DNA from 4 places in the Actinoplanes sp. NPDC049802 genome. Region 4 is predicted to be linked to each of the others. Evidence: riboswitches for the same ligand, from Rfam matches in the RefSeq annotation. Region 4 holds a riboswitch; each other region holds the start of a gene.
What was found. A riboswitch is a leader RNA that binds a small molecule or an ion and turns the genes downstream of it on or off. The one in region 4 is predicted to bind cyclic di-AMP.
Positions count from the first base shown of each region.

Region 1: linked by a shared signal. The riboswitch ahead of AB0I88_RS30435 (NlpC/P60 family protein) and the one ahead of AB0I88_RS07585 (hypothetical protein) in region 4 are both predicted to bind cyclic di-AMP.
Region 2: linked by a shared signal. The riboswitch ahead of AB0I88_RS14620 (NlpC/P60 family protein) and the one ahead of AB0I88_RS07585 (hypothetical protein) in region 4 are both predicted to bind cyclic di-AMP.
Region 3: linked by a shared signal. The riboswitch ahead of AB0I88_RS32830 (C40 family peptidase) and the one ahead of AB0I88_RS07585 (hypothetical protein) in region 4 are both predicted to bind cyclic di-AMP.

Region 1 is NZ_JBFAMR010000058.1:10,068-14,753, reverse strand. It holds gene AB0I88_RS30450 (ATP-binding protein) at 1-359, opposite strand, end outside; gene AB0I88_RS30445 (epoxide hydrolase family protein) at 542-1,606, opposite strand; gene AB0I88_RS30440 (MarR family transcriptional regulator) at 1,660-2,082, shown strand; gene AB0I88_RS30435 (NlpC/P60 family protein) at 2,226-3,212, opposite strand; cyclic di-AMP (ydaO/yuaA leader) riboswitch at 3,230-3,365, opposite strand; gene AB0I88_RS30430 (M56 family metallopeptidase) at 3,488-4,396, opposite strand; gene AB0I88_RS30425 (BlaI/MecI/CopY family transcriptional regulator) at 4,393-4,686, opposite strand, start outside.
Region 2 is NZ_JBFAMR010000017.1:25,362-30,047, forward strand. It holds gene rsmH (16S rRNA (cytosine(1402)-N(4))-methyltransferase RsmH) at 1-335, opposite strand, end outside; gene mraZ (division/cell wall cluster transcriptional repressor MraZ) at 569-1,000, opposite strand; gene AB0I88_RS14620 (NlpC/P60 family protein) at 1,444-2,115, opposite strand; cyclic di-AMP (ydaO/yuaA leader) riboswitch at 2,263-2,397, opposite strand; gene AB0I88_RS14625 (MurT ligase domain-containing protein) at 2,839-4,059, shown strand; gene AB0I88_RS14630 (glutamine amidotransferase) at 4,049-4,686, shown strand, end outside.
Region 3 is NZ_JBFAMR010000070.1:9,837-14,522, reverse strand. It holds gene AB0I88_RS32835 (heavy metal translocating P-type ATPase) at 1-1,573, shown strand, start outside; gene AB0I88_RS32830 (C40 family peptidase) at 1,667-2,239, opposite strand; cyclic di-AMP (ydaO/yuaA leader) riboswitch at 2,246-2,434, opposite strand; gene AB0I88_RS32825 (flagellar M-ring protein FliF C-terminal domain-containing protein) at 3,025-4,038, shown strand; gene AB0I88_RS32820 (metal-sensitive transcriptional regulator) at 4,054-4,353, opposite strand; gene AB0I88_RS32815 (hypothetical protein) at 4,475-4,686, shown strand, end outside.
Region 4 is NZ_JBFAMR010000007.1:141,695-146,380, reverse strand. It holds gene AB0I88_RS07600 (ABC transporter permease) at 1-210, shown strand, start outside; gene AB0I88_RS07595 (ABC transporter ATP-binding protein) at 203-973, shown strand; gene AB0I88_RS07590 (hypothetical protein) at 995-2,026, opposite strand; cyclic di-AMP (ydaO/yuaA leader) riboswitch at 2,025-2,162, opposite strand; cyclic di-AMP (ydaO/yuaA leader) riboswitch at 2,370-2,502, shown strand; gene AB0I88_RS07585 (hypothetical protein) at 2,507-3,523, shown strand; gene AB0I88_RS07580 (glycoside hydrolase family 65 protein) at 3,579-4,686, opposite strand, start outside.

The DNA.
Region 1 (4,686 bases), on a different contig from region 4:
GCCGGTCTCTCCGGCGGTGCCGGCGGCGGCTCGGTGGCCGAGCCCGGTGTTGACGCCGGCGGCTCGGTGGCCACGCCGGGCGAGGACGTCTCCGTGGCCGGCGCCTGCGGGGGCGGGGACGGCGCGGTGGAAGGCGCCTGCGGGGTCACGGCCGGGGTGCTACCGCCCAGCGCGCGGGACATGACCTGTTGCGCCCCGGTGTGGCCGGGCTCACGGGCGAGAATCTGAGCGGCATGCCCGATCGCCTCCGGCCCCCGGTCGGCGGCCACCAGCATCTCGGCCAGGTGCAGCCGCAGGGTGAGGTCGTCGGGCCGGGCTTCGACAGCGGCCGCCAGGCTGTTGATCAAGGCATCGCTCATGCGGGCGATTATGCCCCCGCCACGCCCGCACCCGGTCACGGACGACCCGCGGGCCTCAACACCGGCGCTCGCCCGCTCCCGTCGCGGCCCGACCGGTGAGTGCTCCCGCACACGGAAAGCGACGCCACTCCTACCGTCAGCCCAACGGCGGCGTGCCCGGCGAAACAGGGCGAGCCCGGCCGTCATCGGCCGGTGAGGGTACGGAAGAACGTTGTCACATCGGCGGTGAACAGGTCGGGGACCTCCAGTGCGGCGAAGTGCCCGCCACGCGGGAACTCGGTCCAGTGGCGGATGTCGTGGCGTTGCTCGGCGAGCGGGCGCACGGACTGGACGATGTCGCCGGGCAACACGGCCACTCCCAGCGGGACCGGGCAGGGTGGCTGCGGCACGCCTGGTCCGCTCTCCTTGACGATGCGGGCGGCCGACCCGGCGGTGCGGAAGAACCAGTGGTGGGCGATGTCGGCGACGATGCGGTCGTCGGGCACCGGGGTGGCGGGGTCGGCCCAGGTGTCGAACTTCTCCCCCATGAAGGCGAGCAGCCCTGCCGGTGAGTCGTTCAGGGCGTAGGCGGGCGTCTGCGGGGTGGCGGCGAATAGGATCTGGTGCGGATGCCGGTTGGCGGCCAGCCGCATGGTCTTGGCGAGCCGGTCCTGATCGTCGGGGCCCAGTCCCTCCGCCGAACCGGGGGTGGGCAGGTAGTTGACGTGCACGCCGACGACCCGGTCGGGGGCGACCCCGGCGACGGCCTGGGAGATCCCCGAGCCCCAGTCGCCGCCCTGGGCGCCGAAGCACTGGTAGCCGAGGCGGGACATCAGCTCGGCCCACGCCTCGGCGACCCGGCGCACGCCCCAGGGACGGGTGGTGGGGCCGGAGAGGCCGAAGCCGGGTATGGCCGGGACGACGACGTGGAAATGCTCGCTGAGCGGCCGGATGACGTCGAGGAACTCGACCGTGGAGCCGGGCCACCCGTGGGTGAGCAGCAGGGGCAGGGCACCGGGATCGGCGGAGCGCACGTGGAAGAAATGCACCCGGTCGCCGCCGATCTCGGTGACCTGCTGAGGGATGGCGTTGATCTCGGCCTCGTGGGCGCGCCAGCCGAACCTCAGCCAGTGGTCGGCGAGGGCCCGGACCCGGGCGAGCGGGATGCCGTAGCCGGCCGGCGCGTCGTCGGGCCACCGGGTGCGGGTGAGGCGGTCGGTGAGGTCGTCGATCTCGGATTGGGCGATGCGAAGGGTTGAGTCGTTCATGCGCCTAACGTTAGACTCTCTAACGTTAGGAGGTCCAATGTTACGCTCACCACATGGAAGAGCTGCCAAGCTGGGTTCTGAGTCAGGTCTCGGCGCAGGGACACCGGATCATCGTCGAGAAGTTCGGGTCGGTCGGGGCGCGTGGCTATCACTACCGGTTGCTGCGTTCGCTGGTCACCGACGGACCGGCCAGTCAGGCGGCGCTCGGTCGGCGCACCGGGATCTACCTGAGCGATCTGGTCGGCGCGCTCAACGAGCTGGAGTCGGAGGGCTATGTGCGGCGTTCACCCGACCCGGCGGACCGGCGGCGCAACGTCGTCGGCCTCACCGACCGGGGCCGGGCGCGGGCGGAGGAGCTGTCGGAGCGAGCGCACGCCGTCCAGGAGGAGCTGCTGGCGCCACTGTCCGGTCCGGAGCGGGAGCAGTTCACCGGGCTGCTGCGACGGCTGCTGGAGCATCACCGATCGGGCGGGTGACGGGCCGGTCAAGCCCGGCGGGCGCGTCACGGCCTGGCCGGTCCGGGCAGGCCGCGGGTCTTCCACGGCGGTTCGCGAAGGCGTACGAGATCAAAAGAAAGACCGCCGGCGCAGAACGACGGCGGTCTTTCCCGGAGGGTTTTCTAGCCTGGCCGGCGATAGCCGGCGATGGGCCCTCGATCGATGGTGGCCATCCGCACGTGGTCGCCCGTGTGCGGAGCGTGCACCACCTTGCCGCCGCCGATATAGATGGCGACATGGTGCACGTCGGAGTAGTAGAAGACGAGGTCACCCGGCTTCAACTCGCTCCGGCTCACCGGTGTGGTCGAGCCCCACTGGTCCTTCGTGTAGTGCTCGAGGTGCACGCCGACGGCTTTCCACGCCTCCTTCGTCAGGCCCGAGCAGTCGTAACTGTTCGGTCCTTCGGAGCCGAAGACGTAGGGCTTGCCGATCAGGTCACATGCCTTCTGAGCTGCGCGGCCACCCTTGTCGTTGGTGTAGGTGACCGGGCACGGACCGGTGCGCAGCGGGCCGTCGTCCACGTTCGCGTTGCCGTAGGCCTGGATCCGGAGCTTCTGGAGCTTCGTGATCTCCTTCTCGATCGCCGTCTTCTTCGTCGCGAGGTCCGCGTCACGCGCGGCGATCTCGGACTCGAGCTGGTCGACCTTGGCCTTGTCGGCGGCGTATTTGTCGCGGAGCTTCGCGACGTTGGCGATCGAGGCTTCCTGGTTGCGGGCGAGCTGGTCGAGCAGCGTGAGCTTCTCCACCAGGCCGTCCGGGTCGCCGCTCAGCAGAGCGTTGAAACCGCCGGGCGGCCCCTGCATGTAGGCGTCGACCGCCAGCCCGCGCACCTGGCTCATCGCGACATCCACCTGAAGCTGCAGCGGCGTCAGCGTCTTCGCCAACTGCTTCTGCTGCTTCCGGAGCTTGATCAGCTTCGTGTGGTTGGCGTTGTAGTCCTCGATGACGGGTTCGAGCTTGTTCCACTCCTCGTCGATCTGATCCTCGACGCTGGACGGCGAGGGAGTGGCGTTGGCCGCCACCGGGCCCGTGACCACGAGGCCGGCCGCGGCGAGCGCGCAAACGAGGATGCGCAGCAGGCCGGCGCGACGCGCGCCATTGCGTTTCACGTTGTGTGCGTCGTCCTTTCTTCCCACTCAGCCGCCGACCGGGTTAGCTGACGGGTTCGGGCGGGAAGCATGCCCGGCCGCGCGTGGTGCCACGGCTTCACCCCACTGACCTGGGTCCCCGGTTCGCCTGTCGCGATTGGGCGGTGGTTCGCCAGATCGGCCGGATGGACGATGGGGGGCTGCCGAACCGGGGACCACCGTACTCGGATCATGCCGGCAAATGAAGGTCGCACAGGCCGCCAAACTGTACGCACAGTTAGCAATACGGACGGTTACTAGAATGGCCAGGTATTCAGCGCACGGCCCAGCCACGGCACGACGAGGATCACCGTGGGTAGCACCAGCAGGGCAGTCGCCACGGCCGTCCCGGCCACCGCGAGAGTGGTCGAGCCACGGTCCGGGCCGTCCAGCCGGGCCAGTCGCCGCCGCCGCGATTCACCCTCCGGGTCGGCGGTCACCTCCTCCGCCAGGGGGACGGCGTCGGCGAGACGAGCCAGCGCGGCCCGCAGCGGCGCAGGCCCGGTGCGGCGCCTCGCGGCATCGTCGGCCACCATCTCCAACAGCAGGTGTACGGCGTCGAGCGGCACCTTCGACCGCAGCGGCCCCGGCACAGCCCGGTAGAAGGCCGTGAACGACTCCATCACCAACTCGTGCTTGTGCCGCAGGTGTGCGCGCTCGTGAGCGAGGACGGCATCGATCTGATCCCTGTCGAGCACGTCGAGCACGCCGTCGCTGAGTACCACCCGGGGGTTCCGGCCGGGGACGCAGTAGGCGAGCGGCAGCGGCGCCTCGAGCACCCGCACCTCGCCCCCGCCCAGGCCCTCATGACGCTCCACCCGATCGAGGAGGTCGACGACCATGCGATGCCGATCGCGCCGGGCGCGGGCCCGGGAGGTCACCCTGACGAGCGAGACGACCAGCCGGATCACGATGATCGCGGCCACCGCCAACGAGAGAAGCAACGCGGCGACGGTCTCCGGATGCCGGGCACCGGCCGCGCGGACCAGTTCCTCCGGGGCGGCGAGCACGACGCCGAGGGCGCAGAGCACGGCGGTCAGGGTGAGCGACTGCCACAGCAGCACCCCGGCGACCGGGGCGCGGTCCGCCCACCGGGCGCCGGCCAGCAGCTTCGGCACGGCCAGCGACAGTGTCAGTCCGAGGGCGCCGAGCAGGAGGGCGGTCACCGCTCGATGTTACGGGCGGCCTTCTCGATGGCCGCTTTCAGCGCTTCCGGTGGCAACTGCCCGACGAAGTAGGCGAGAGCGGCGTCCCGGTCCGGGGTGGCGCTCAGCGCGTCCAGCATCACTCCGGCGGTCATCTCCTCGCGGGTCTGCGCCGGGGCGTAACGGTAGGCGCGGTCCGCTCGCTGCTGGACGACCAGTCCCTTCTTGGCGAGCCGGTCGAGGACGGTCATCACCGTCGTATACGCCAGGTCGCGGTCACGGCTGAGCAACTCGTGCACCTGCCTGACGGT
Region 2 (4,686 bases), on a different contig from region 4:
AACGAGGACACCCCGAGATCGAACAGCCCACTGTGGATCGCCGGAATCGACAGCTCCGCGAGGACCCGCGGCAACTCGTCGTAGACGGCGTGGACCAGCCGGGCGCGGTCACCGAACCGGATCAGGCGATGCCGGGAATGCGCGAGCGCCTCGGTGTCCCGGTCCAGTCCGACGAGGACCACATCGGGAAACCGCTCGAGAACCGCTTCGGCATGCCCGCCCAGACCCAGCGTGAAGTCGACGTGGACGGCGCCCGGCAGGCGAAGGGCCGGAGCGAGCAGCTCCAGGCAGCGCTCCAGCAGCACCGGCACATGCGTGCCCCGCGGCTCCCCCATGTCGACCCCCCGGATCAATCCCCGCACACGCGAGGAAACACTGTTGCTGTCCGGCCCGGCCGCCCTCCGTACCGCCAGATCCCCATCCGCTCTGTCCCCGCGCCGGCGAACCGGCTGGAAACACACGCCTGGCGCCGGGGAAGAGGCGCCAGGAGCGGGAGCGGCTGGAGATCTCGCAGTACGGCGGGAATGGCGTCCCAGGCCGCACCGGCGGCCCACCGAGTGCCACACCCCTACAGTCCGCCGGGCAGCACCCCCTCCTCGATGCCGGCGAACTCTTCCTCGCTCGCCGAGAGGTAGTCGTCCCAGGACTGCTTGTCCCAGATCTCGACCCGGGTGCTCGCGCCGATCACCACAAGGTCGCGACCAAGACTGGCATACTCCCGCAAATGGGCAGGAATCGTGACTCTGCCTTGCCTGTCGGGCACCTCATCGTGCGCGCTGGCGAAGAACACCCGGCTGTACGCCCGGGCTGCCTTGTTCGTCACCGGCGCCTCACGGAGCTGGCCGGCGATGCGCTGGAACTCCGGCATCGGGAACACGTAAAGACAGCGCTCCTGCCCCTTCGTGATCACGACACCTCCCGCCAGCTCATCACGGAACTTCGCCGGGAGGATCAGCCGGCCCTTCTCGTCCAGGCGCGGAGTGTGTGTGCCGAGGAACATCGGCCCCCACCCCTTTGCCGTGGCGCCCCGCTCCTTCGCGGAAGAGTGGGCCGCCTGTCAACTCGGGCCGGCAGGTCCGGCTGTGTCCCTCCGCCCCTGCCACTGCGCCCCACTCTACTCCACTTCCCTCCACCTGCAACCCGAAAGCGATCGCTTGCGAGGCGTCTTCGCGGACGAATTCCCTGTTCACAGGCGGTGGAGCGGAGTGGAGGGCCGGAGCATGATCAACCCCGTCCGGTTTCCGACATCGAGCCCTCCGAGGGCGAAAACCCGCCCCGGAGACGGCTTCGGCGGCCGCCCGTGGAGGAACGTGGGGGAACACGGAGACGCCTGTGGGGTGTGACCCGAACCGGGCCACACCCCACAGGCGTGTGCTGTCGCTATGCCTTACTTACTACGGCCGCTGCGCGAAGGAACCAACCACGACCGCTGCGCGAAGGCCGTCAGGCGACGAGACGCCGTACGACGTAATTGCTGTTCCAGATCTTGTGCTTGCCGACCCGGGCACCACTGTGCGGCGAGTCGTAGATGTAGCCGTTTCCGGCGTAGATCCCGGCGTGGTAGCCGTACGACCCGTTGCGGAAGACGATCAGGTCACCGATCCTCTTGTTGCCCTTCGAGACGGACTTGCCGTACTTCTGCTGCGAGTTCGCCTTGTGCGGCAGGCTCTTGCCGGCCGCCTTCTTGTAGACGTACTTGGTGAACCCGGAGCAGTCGAAGCGCTTGGGGCCCGCGGCGCCGAACAGGTAGAGCGCACCCTTGTGCTTCTTGGCCTCCGCCAGCACCTTGGCGCCGCTGGCACGGACCTGCACCTTGACCTTGGTGGTGGCCTGCTGGTTGTAGCCGGTCCCGGTGAACAGGGTCCGAACCCACACCGTCTTCGTCGGCTTGGCGGTCAGCGTGACCGAGCCGCTCTTGACGGTGTCGGTGTCCCAGGTACGCCAGGCGCCGTTGCTCCAGCCTTGGAGACGGACCGTGCCCTTGGCGACCTGGCCGGTGGAGGGGTCGATCACCTTGGCGGTGATCTTGAGGGTGGAGCCCCACGCCAGGCTGCGAGTGCTTGTCTTCGTGGCGATCTGGGGCGTGACTTTCGCGGCTGCCGCACTCGCGGTCACCGGGTTGACGGTGGCTGTCGCGGCCGCTGCCGGCGACGCGGCGACCAGCTGGCCGGCGCAGAGGCAGAGACCCAGGGACAGTGCGACGGTACCGGTGCCGACAGACGTGCGACGGCGCCGGCGCGAACTGAGTTCGTGCACGGTAGAGATATCCCTCCGGCACGCCTGCGAGGTTAGCTGTCGGGTTCGGGCGGGAAGGCATGCCCGGCCGCGGGTGGGCGGCTTCACCCCAAGGTCCCCCCGGATGCGCCGCCCGTGGAAGCCGGGCGCCGCGGGGAGAGACCGCGAATGGGTCCCCCGTCCCTGCCCCCGATTGCCTTGTCGTGGTCTGGCTGACTGCGGTGTCGCACCGTCCGGCCCGGGGCAGGGCTCGGCGTGAACCGATCCGGTGCGGCCGGCGGGCGGTGTGCCGCCGGCGAATCTTTGCTACCTGAAATCAGCCATGATCGTCAGCGCCGGATCGATCACTCTCCGTGATTGGCACATTGGCAGGTGTCCAGTTTGTTACCTGACCGAGACAAATGCCGTCGCTCAAAGTGATCGCGCAATCACAATCAGTAGATCGTTACGGGTGAATCAGAACACAGAAAAAGTCCGTCCCCCTGCCGTGAGCACGCCCGAATCGTCCGGACCCGACGAAACACGTGCCAGTCCGTGATCTTGACCGTCTGGCAACTCGACGTAACGTTCCCTTCCGGTACCCTCGCTGGCGTGACGGACGGAATGCCTCTCATCGCCAAGGTCGCGACCTCCGTGTCGAAGACCGCGGCCGCGCTCTCCAGGGCCGCCGGTCGCGGCGACGGCTCGGTGATCGGTGGCTGGATCGGCCTCAAGATCGACCCTGATCTCCTCGCCCACCTCGCGGCGGGCCGCGCCGTCGCCCTGGTCTCCGGCACCAACGGCAAGACCACCACCACCCGGCTCACCGCGGCCGCGGTCGGTGTGCTCGGCCGGGTCGCCACCAACTCGTTCGGCGCCAACATGCCGACCGGCCACACCTCGGCACTGGCCAAGGAGGGGCACACCCCGTTCGCCGTGCTGGAGGTGGACGAGCACTACCTGGCCCAGGTCATCGACCAGACCCGGCCCAAGGTGGTGGCCCTGCTCAACCTCTCCCGCGACCAGCTCGACCGGGCGAAGGAGGTGGCGATGATGGCGCAGCTGTGGAAGACCGCGCTGGCCGGCCACCCCGAGATCCGGGTGGTCGCCAACGCCGACGACCCGATGGTGGTGTGGGCCGCGGCCGGCAGCCGGCAGACCACCTGGTTCAGCGCCGGCCAGCGCTGGCACGACGACTCGTTCGTCTGCCCGGAGAGCGGCCACCCGATCGAGCGGTCCGGCGGCGACTGGTGGTGCACCGGCTGCCCGCTGCGGCGGCCACGCCCGCACTGGGTGGTCGAGGACGAGGGAGTGATCGACCCCCGCGGTGACTGGCACCTGGTGAAACTCCAGCTTCCCGGCCGGGTGAACATCGGTAACGCGGCCACCGCGCTGGCGGTGGCCGGCGAGTTCGGGGTCCGCCCGATCGAGGCTCTCCCCCGGCTCTCCCGGGTGGCGTCCATCGCCGGGCGGTACGCCCAGGTCGACCGTGACGGTCGCAACATCCGCTTGTTGCTCGCGAAGAACCCGGCAAGCTGGTTGGAGGCCTTCGACATGGCCGACCAGGCCCCGACACTGCTCTCCATCAACGCCCGCGACCCCGACGGACTGGACACGTCGTGGCTCTACGACGTGGACTTCGCACCGTTGCGCGACCGGCCGGTCCTGATCACCGGCGACCGGGCGTTCGACCTGGCCGTCCGGCTCCAGGTGAACCAAGTGCCCTTCCGGCACGTAAACAGTTTCGACGAGGCGCTGCGGTCCGTTCCGCCCGGCCGCCTCGAGGTGATCGCCAACTACACGGCGTTCCAGGACATCCGAGCGGAGTTGGACCGTGTCAACTGAGGCCTTGCGGATCGTGTGGATCTACCCGGATCTGCTGTCGACGTACGGTGACCGGGGCAACATGCTGATCCTGGCCCGCCGGGCCGCCGACCGCGGCATCCCGGTGGAGACCTACGAGGTCCGCTCCGACCAGCGGATGCCGAACAGCGCAGACATCTACCTCATCGGTGGCGGCGAGGACGGTCCGCAGGCCCTGGCGGCGCAGCGGCTGCTCGCCGACGGCGGCCTGCACCAGGCGGTCACCCGGGGCGCCGCGGTCCTCGCCATCTGCGCGGGTTACCAACTCTTCGGTCACTCGTTCTTTGCCAAGGGGGCCAAGTGCGCCGGGCTGGGACTGCTCGACATCAGCTCCGACCGGGGCGAGACCCGCGCGGTCGGCGAGTTGCGCGGTGACATCGACCCGCGGCTCGGCCTGCCCCCGCTGACCGGCTTCGAGAACCACGGAGGACGGACCCATCTGGGCACGCACGCCGCTCCCCTCGCCCGGGTGACCGGCGGCATCGGCAACGACGGCCAGACCGAGGGGGCCTGGGCAGGCAAGATCCTGGGCACCTACTCGCACGGCCCGGCACTGGCCCGCAACCCAGCCCTCGCCGATCTGCTCCTGAAATGGGCCACCGGCGCGGA
Region 3 (4,686 bases), on a different contig from region 4:
CTCCAAGCGCCGCGCCGGCGCCGCCATGCGTGCCCTGCTGGAACTCGGCGCCAAAGACGTCGCCGTGCTGCGCGACGGCACCGAACGACGGATCCCGGTCGCCGACCTGGCGGTCGGGGACAGGTTCATCGTGCGGCCGGGCGAGAAGATCGCCACCGACGGCGTCATCGAGGACGGCACCTCCGCGATCGACGCCAGCATGCTGACCGGCGAGTCCGTGCCGGCCGAGGTCGCACCCGGTAACCCGGTCGTCGGCGCGACCGTCAACGTCGGCGGCCGGCTGATCGTGAGGGCCACCCGGATCGGCGCCGACACCCAGCTCGCACAGATGGCCAAGCTGGTCGAACAGGCCCAGACCGGCAAGGCCGCCGTCCAGCGGCTCGCCGACCGGATCTCCGGCGTTTTCGTGCCGATCGTGATCGCCCTAGCCGTCGCCACGCTCGGCTGGTGGGTGGGCACCGGATCGGGCTGGACGGCCGCGTTCACCGCCGCCGTCGCCGTGCTGATCATCGCCTGCCCGTGTGCGCTCGGCCTCGCGACGCCGACGGCGCTGCTGGTCGGCACCGGCCGCGGCGCGCAGCTCGGCATCCTGATCAAAGGCCCCGAGGTCCTGGAGTCGACCCGGACCGTGGACACCGTCGTGCTCGACAAGACCGGCACCGTGACCACCGGCCGGATGAGCCTGGTCGACGTGGTCCCCGCCGCAGGCGTCGACCGCGAGCAGCTGCTGCGGCTGGCCGGGGCGGTCGAGGCCGCCTCCGAGCACCCGATCGCCCAGGCGATCGCCGCCGCAGCCGCCGACAGTGCGCCGCTGCCGCAGGTGACCGGGTTCGCCAGCACCGAGGGCCTCGGCGTGACCGGCACCGTCGACAGCCACAGCGTGCACGTCGGCCGCCCGGCGCTGCTGCGCCAGGCCGGGCTGACGGTGCCCGCCGACGTCGAGCAAGCCGTCGCTACTGCCCACACCGCCGGGCAGACCGCCGTGGTCGCGGGCTGGGACGGTCAGGCCCGCGGCGTGCTCGCTGTCGCCGACACGGTCAAGCCGACCAGCCGCGCCGCCGTGGCCCAGTTGCGGGCGCTGGGCCTGTCGCCGGTGCTGCTCACCGGGGACAACGAGACCGTCGCCCGGGCGGTGGCGGCGCAGGTCGGCATCGACGAGGTGATCGCTGAGGTGCTGCCTGCCGACAAGGTCGATGTGGTCAAGCGGCTGCAGGAGCAGGGCAAGGTCGTGGCGATGGTCGGTGACGGCGTCAACGACGCGGCCGCTCTGGCTCAGGCCGATCTGGGGCTGGCGATGGGCACCGGCACCGACGCCGCGATCGAGGCGTCCGACCTGACGCTGGTTCGCGGTGACCTGATGGCCGCCGCTGACGCGATCCGCCTGTCGCGGCGCACCCTGCGCATCATCAAGAGCAACCTGTTCTGGGCCTTCGCCTACAACGTGGCGGCTCTGCCGCTGGCCGCGGCCGGCCTGCTCAACCCGATGATCGCCGGAGCGGCGATGGCGTTCAGTTCGGTGTTCGTCGTCGCCAACAGCCTTAGGTTGCGCCGCTTCACCAGCATCACGAAGTAGGACGTACGACAGCGCCGCCTGCACCCCCGCCAAGGACGGGTGCCGGCGGCGCTGTTCGATGCCCGAGCAAGACGCACGCGGGCATGCGCGTGGTCAGACCAGGCGCCGGACCACGTGGTTCTTGCTCCAGATCTTCTGCTTGGTGACCGTCTTGCCGGTTCGCGGCGCGGCCCACATCTTGCCGCCACCGGCGTAGATGCCGGCGTGCGTGCCCTTCGTGCCCTTACGGATGACGATCAGGTCACCGGGGCGGGCCTGGGACTTGGCGACGGCCTTGCCGTACCGCTGCTGCAGGTGGGCCTTGTGCGGCAGCTTCTTGCCCGCCGCCTTCTTGTACACGTACATCGTGTAGCCCGAGCAGTCGAACCGCTTGGGGCCGGACGCACCGAACTTGTACTTCTTGCCCTTGTGCTTCGCCGCTTCGGTCAGGACCCGGTTCGCGGCCGCCTTGGACTTGGCGGCCTGGGACGCCGCCGCCTTGACGGTGATGCCGGTCTGGCTGAACGCCACGCTGGTCTGCGAGGACACCTGTGTGGTGGCGACCGTCGCGGCGGAGGCGGACTGCGGTGTGCCGAGCCCGCCGGTCAGGAGACCGAGACCCACGGACAGGGCGATAGCGCCGACTCCCAGGGTACGGGCGGGCCGGCTCAGGGTGCTTACGCGCACGGTGAAGGAATCCCTCCGGCACGCCTGCGAGGTTAGCTGTCGGATTCGGGCGCGAAGGTTGCCCGGCCGCACGCTGGCGGCTTCACCCCAAGGTCCTCATGTCCCGGTCGCCGCAGTGCGGCGTGCCGGTCGAGGACCGCTCGTGGTTCCCCCGTCCCTGCCCCCGATTGCCTCATGACTCGTCATGCGGGTTGTGCCGACGGACCGGGGCAGGGCTCGGCGTGGTCCAGGTCGGCACGACCGGCGAGCCTGTGCCCGCCGCCCCTCCTTGATAGCCCAGTCGGCGCCGATCCCGGCTCCCGGAGATGATTACACTCAGTGATTGGCGTGCCGAGACGTGTCCGATTTGGAAGACCGGTGCGAGGTTTGTCGACACGGGCTGCTCATACATGATGGACCCAGGGTGGTTTTGATCTGTGAAAGGGAACACTCGATCTCGTACGTGGTAGCTGTGGGTGGCCCCGGCATTGTTCCCCGGTTTGTCGCGCCCGAGGCGACTGCCGGTCGGTTGATCGTGGCCGACCGTCCGACGCTCGTCGCCCGAACCGACGGCTATCCCTGAATTTGGGGGTCACCGGGTGGGCGCCCGGATGGTGTCCGTTGCGGCGACGACCGCACCGGAAGGCGGGCCCTGCAGCGATGCAACCGAGCCGCAACCACCAGACCTTTCAACCGGCCGTGCCGTCGAGCGATGAGGCAGACCCGATCAACCGCATCGTCCGACGATGGAGTCGGCACTAATCAGGGCGGCCATCGGCGTTCGAGAATCTGCGAGGAGGCAAGATGTGAACAACATCTTCGTCCTGTCTGCCCTGGGCGCGGACACCTCGCCCAGCGGCGGGCGTGCCGGGAGGCTGATCACCGCGCTCGTGGCGCTGGCCCTGGCCGGGGGCTTGAGTCTCGCTGCCGCGCCCGCGCACGCGGCAGCCCCGTCGGCGCAGCAGCAGGCGATCGCGGGCGGCTACACCGTTTCGCCGGCCGCCGGCAGCGGCTTCATCCGAGCGGCGCTCGGCGCCGATGCCACCACCGCGGCCTTCCAGGACCGTCTGGACCGCGCTTTGCAGCACATGCTGGACACCGTGCTCGGCCCCGGCCGTTCGACGGTCACCACCAACGTCGAACTCGACCTCGACCAGGTCGTGACCTCCCGCACCACCTACCAGCAGGATCCGTCCGCCGGTGCCCTGTCCGAACGGATCAGCGAGCGCTCCTACATCGGCGACAACGGCGGCACCCGGTACGACAGCAGCAGCGCGTCGCGCGTCAACGCCCTCGACGAACTGCACGAGACCCGCCGTGAAGCCCCCGGCGACATCATCAGACTGAGCGTCGCCGTCCTCGTCGATGAAGCCGCCGCGGCGAACCTCGACCTGGCTCAGGTCCGTGAACTCGTCGCCGTAGCCGCCGGTGTTGGTGCCGGCCGCGGCGACCGGGTGACGGTCGCCGCCATGCCCATGCGCACCGCTACAGCCACTCCCACCGACAACGCCGTCGCGCAGCCCGGCACCGCATCCCCTGCCGCGCTACGGACGGCACTCATCGCCGCGGTTCTGATCCTGTTGACCTGTGCCGCGCTGCTGGCCGTCGGCAAGCAACGGCGCCGGGCCGCGGCGGCCTCGGCGGCAGCCGACCGGCGAGAGCTGCTCCGGGCCCAACTGCACGTCCAGCGCACTCCGGTCCCGGCTGCGGCAATCGCTACTGCCTTCGACGAGGACAGGCGACAGCAACGGGCGGTCGGGTCGGTCGACCCGGCGCAGGCCGCGCAGCAGCTGCGAGAATGGATCGGCCCCGGCCGGTAGGAACGGGCGGCCGACTCAGGACTTCACGAGGCGGGCGATCGCCGCGCTCGCCTCCTTGATCTTCGCGTCCACGTCGCCCTCCGCCGCGGCGTGGACCACGCAGTGCTTCAGGTGGTCCTCGAGCAGGCCGACGGCTACCGCGTGCAAGGCGCTCTTGGCGGCCGAGATCTGGGTCAGGATGTCGATGCAGTAGGTGTCCTCGTCGACCATCCGCTGCAATCCGCGGATCTGCCCCTCGACCCGCTTCAGCCGGGCCATCAGCGCCTGTTTCTCCGCCGAATACCCGTGCGGCCCGGCCGGTTTCGCCTCACTCATTCCGTGCAAGATACCCGGCACCGGTATCAGCCTGTCTCGGCTGCGGACCCGTCCCGGCAGTCGCCGCGCCCGCTGGAGTGACCCGGCGGCCACCGAGCCGTCGATGTCGTAGCCTGGCCCGGTGACCGGACCGTGCCAGCCGACAGCCCCGTGGCTGCTGCGCTGGCTGCTGATCGTGGTCACCCTTGCCGGTGTCGGGCTCGTGCAAAGCACACACTGCGCCGACGGACCGATCGGCGCGCACTACGTGGGACACGCGCCTGCCGCCGAACACCATCACGACGTTTCGGATCACGGCGTGGCGGCGATCGGGCAGCACGTCCCGGAAGGCCG
Region 4 (4,686 bases):
GCCGGCCTGTCCGGCTGGCAGCTGCAGGTGGTCGAGGCCAATCCGCTGCTGGTCTACATCGAACTGATGCGCCACGCGCTCCTCGAGGGTGCCCCGCGGGCCAACACGCCCACCGTACTGTGGATCGAGGCCGTGGCCTGGAGCCTGGCCGTCGGCATCGGCGGTTTCGTCTATTTCTGGCGCGGAGAGAAGGGCTACGGCCGTGGCTGACAACGAGCGCATCCCCACCGTCATCGCCGACCAGGCCCACATCATCTACCGCGTCCACCAGGCGGGCGGGGGGAGTTCCAGCCCGCTGGCCAGCTTCAAGCGCCTGGCCACCCGGACCAAGAGCGCGAACATCCGTGAGGTGCACGCGGTCAAGGGCGTCAGCTTCGTCGCCTACAAGGGCGAGGCGATCGGCCTGATCGGCACCAACGGCTCGGGCAAGTCGACCCTGCTGCGCGCGGTGGCCGGCCTGCTCCCGGTCTCCCGGGGCGCGATCTACGCGGCCGGCCAGCCGTCCCTGCTGGGTGTGAACGCGGCCCTGATGAACGATCTGCCCGGTGACCGCAACGTCGAGCTGGGCTGCCTCGCGATGGGCATGTCGCCGGCCGAGGTGAAGGCGAAGAAGAACGGCATCATCGAGTTCTCCGGCATCAACGACAAGGGCGACTTCTCGTCGTTGCCGATGCGGACGTACTCCTCGGGCATGTCGGCCCGGCTGCGTTTCTCGATCGCGGCGGCCAAGCAGCACGACGTGCTCCTGATCGACGAGGCGCTGGCCACCGGTGACGCCAAGTTCCGCAAGCGCAGCGAGGCCCGGGTCCGGGAGCTGCGTGCGCAGGCCGGCACGGTGTTCCTGGTGAGCCACAGCGAGCAGTCGATCCGGGACACCTGCGAGCGCTGCATCTGGCTGGAGGCCGGCGAGATCCGCGCCGACGGGCCGACCAACGAGGTGATGAAGGAGTACGAGGCCTTCGCCCGCAGGTAGGCCCCGCACTCCCCCGGTGGTTCAGTTGACCGACAGATGCACGTGGTTGGTGTGGTCGCTGGACGGGTCGCCACCCGCCCCGCTGTACGACTTCCAGCCACTGCTCGGCAACCAGATCCGGCGATACCAGATCACGTACAACACGTCCAGGTCGTCCGCGTTGTTGATGAAGTAGTTCGCCAGGTTGTCGCCGTACGTCTTGTCGCCGCCGGTGGCGTCCCCGCCGAAGGTGCCCTTCGCCGAGGAGAAGTCACAGGCCCGGCCCTTGGGGTGCTCGCCGCTGTTCTGCGTACGCCAGCACTTGGTGTACCGGGTGAAGCCGTCCGCCCGGGCCTGCTTGTAGGCGTGCAGCAGGGTCGCGGTGACGCAGCCGCCGGTGCCGGTCGGGTCGTCCAGGTTGCAGCTCGATCCGCTGGGCCCGGGGTCCGCGTCGGCGCTGCTGCCGCCGTCAGAGGAGGACGACGCGGCCGCGCCCTGGTTCGCCGCCTTGAGCGCGGCCTCGGCCTGGGCCTTCTGCTTCGCCATCACGGTGACCTGCTTCTGCTGGTCCTTGATGGCGATGTCGAGGGCGTCCTTGGCCTTCTGCTGGTTCTCCCGGGTGGTCTTCAGGTTCTCGATCGCCCGGTTCTGGTCGGCCGCCACGATGGCCAGCGTCTCGGCCCGGCCCAGGAAGCCGTCGGCCGAGTCGGCCCCGAGCACGGCGGTCATCGGCCCGGCCCGGCCCGAGGTGTACGCCTGCGTGGCGATCAGGTCGAGCTTGTCCTGCTGCGGACCGAGCTCGGCGTCCAGCCGTTTGAGTTCAGCGGTCAGCTTGACCTGCTGTTCCTTGGAGGCCTTCAGCTTCTTCTTGGCCTCCACGAAACCGCTGGAGGCCTTCTCGAGTCGTTCGATGAGGGACTTGGAGCCGCCCTCACCGTCGTCCCCGGAGTCTCCGGGGGCGGCGAACGGCCGGGGGGCCGCGGTGGCCGGCGATGCGACGGCCAGTCCGCACGCGGTGACGAGCAGCGCCAGCAACGCCGCTAATCGCCGCGCAGTGTTCTGCTGCACAGGCATTTCCTTCCGTCGGCCGCCGGCCGGGTTAGCTGACGGGTTCGGGACGAAGGAAATCCCTACCGCTAGTAGCGGATTCACCCCGAGGAGAATATGGTTCCCCGGCTCGCCATTGACGGCGATTAGGCGGCGGCCCCCGCACGGGAACCGAACCGACCATACCCACTCGATCGACAGATCGACAGTTCTCGTACGCCCCGCAATTACGCCACCACGCCAGGTGATTGCAATTACGGAATGTGTTTGACCGGTAACGCTTTTAGCGGTTCCTGAGGTCTGATCCGGAGCGATATCTCGGGTAAACTTGCCGCCGGTCCTGCCAGGACGGCACCGCCCCCGAGTTGCCGGCAGGCCGCCGCCCAATCGTCGCGAGACGAGCCGGGGAACCAGGTCACTGGGGTGTATCCGCATTTGCGGTAGGGATCGCTTCCGTCCCGAACCCGTCAGCTAACTCGGTCGGCGGTGACACGGAAGGAACTGTTGATGGCAGTAAGTCCCCGCCGGTGGCTGATACTTGCCCTGGCGCCGCTGGTCAGCGCCCTGATGTTCATGGCGCCCGCGACTCCGGCCGCGGCCGAGCCAGGCGGCTCCTCGTCCTCCGCCCAGGAGGAGGAAGAGGACGCAACTCTCAACGACGTGATCGAGTCGACCAACCGGCGCTACGCCTCCGCCAAGTCCGCCGTGGCGCAGTCCACCAAGGCACAGGCCAAGCTGGCCACTCAGATCAAGGCGGCGGAGAAGCGGCGGGATCAGCTGATCCCCGAGGTGGACCAGATCGCCAAACAGCAGTACATGACCGGAAACCTGAGCGCGATGGGCTTCCTGCTCAGGTCGAGCGACTCCGGTGACTTCCTGAGCAAGGCGGTCTCCCTCGAGGAGATCAACAGGCTGCACGACGCCAAGCTGCGCGAGCTGAACGCGGCGATCGCCGAGATCTCCGACAGCAAGGCGAAACTGGACGCCGAGGTCAAGGCCCAGCAGCAGAACGCCGCCGTGATGAAGAAGCAGAAGGACGCCGCCGACAAGGCGTTCCGGCTGGTCGGCGGCAAGTCCGTGACCAAGGGCTTCGTGGTGGCCGACTCTCCGGAGGCCGCCCCCGCCCCACGGAACTCGTCCGGCGGTTTCTCCCCCGAGGGCTGCACCGAGGACGACCCGACCACCGGCGGCTGTGTGACCAAGCGCACGCTGCACATGTACAAGCAGACCAAGAAGGCCGGCTTCAACATGTTCGTCGGCTGCTACCGCTCCGGCGGGCCGTACGAACACCCCAAGGGCCGGGCATGTGACTGGTCGCTGCAGAAGAGCGGATTCTCGGTCTACGACACCGACAGGGAATTCAAGTACGGCAACGACCTGATGGCGTTCCTGGTCCGTAACGCCGACGAGCTCGGCATCTACTACGTGATCTGGAACAAGATGATCTGGTTCCCGGCCTCGGGCTGGAAGGAATACCACGGGGTCAGTGCCCACACCGACCACGTACACGTCTCGATGCTCTGACCGACGTCACGAAAACGGCCCCCAACCCGATCGGGTTGGGGGCCGTTTTCGCTGATCAGTGCACCGATCGGCGGACCGGGGCGCGACCGTGCGGCTGGGCCGGCGCCGGGCCGGGCGGCACCGCGGCCGGGATCGGCATGGTCACCGGCCGCACCTGGGTCACCTCGGTCTCCTTGCCGTGGTGGACCAGGGTGAGCCGCGCCTGACCGCCGCCGTTGCGCAGCGAGTAGGTGACCTCGTCGGAGGTCACGTTCACCCGCAGCCGCAGGCCCCGCCAGAGCAGCGAGAACTCCAGGTTGTTGATCCGGCTGGGCAGCCGCGGCGCGAAGCTCAGCTGGCCGTTGAAGTCACGCATGCCACCGAGGCCGGCGACCAGCGCGATCCAGGACCCGGCCAGCGACGCCACGTGCACGCCGTCCCGCGCGTTGCGGTGCAGGTCGTGCAGGTCCATCAGGGCGGCCTCGCCCAGGTAGTCGTGGGCCAGTTCGAGGTGCCCGGTCTCGGCCGCCATGACGGCCTGGATGCAGGCCGACAGCGACGAGTCCCGCACCGTACGCGCGTCGTAGTAGGCGAAGTTGCGCGCCTTCTCCTCCGGTGTGAACGCGTCGCCCCGGATGTACATCGCCATCACCAGGTCGGCCTGCTTGACCACCTGCTTGCGGTACAGGTCGAAGTACGGGTAGTTGAGCAGCAGCGGGTAGCCCTCCGGCGGGGTGCCCTCGAAGTCCCACTCCTGCAGCCGCGTGAAGCCCTCGCACTGCTGGTGGACGCCCAGCTCCTTGTCGTACGGAACGTGCACGGCCGCCGCCGCGTCCCGCCAGGAGGCCGCCTCCTCGTCGTCCACCCCGAAACGCCGGGCCAGGTCCGGGTGCCGCTTGCAGGCGTCGACGGCGGCCATCAGGTTCTGCTGCGCCATCAGGTTGGTGTAGATGTTGTCGTTCACCACGGCGGTGTACTCGTCCGGCCCGGTGACGCCGTCGATGTGGAACCGCCCGTGCCGGTCGTGGTGCCCCAGCGACCGCCACAGCCGCGCGGTCTCCACCAGCAGCTCCAGGCCGACCTCACGCTCGAAGTCGAAGTCACCGGTGGCCTGCACGTACCGGCGGACCGCGTCGGCGATGTCGGCGGCGATGTGGAAGCCCGCGGTGCCGGCCGGCCAGTAG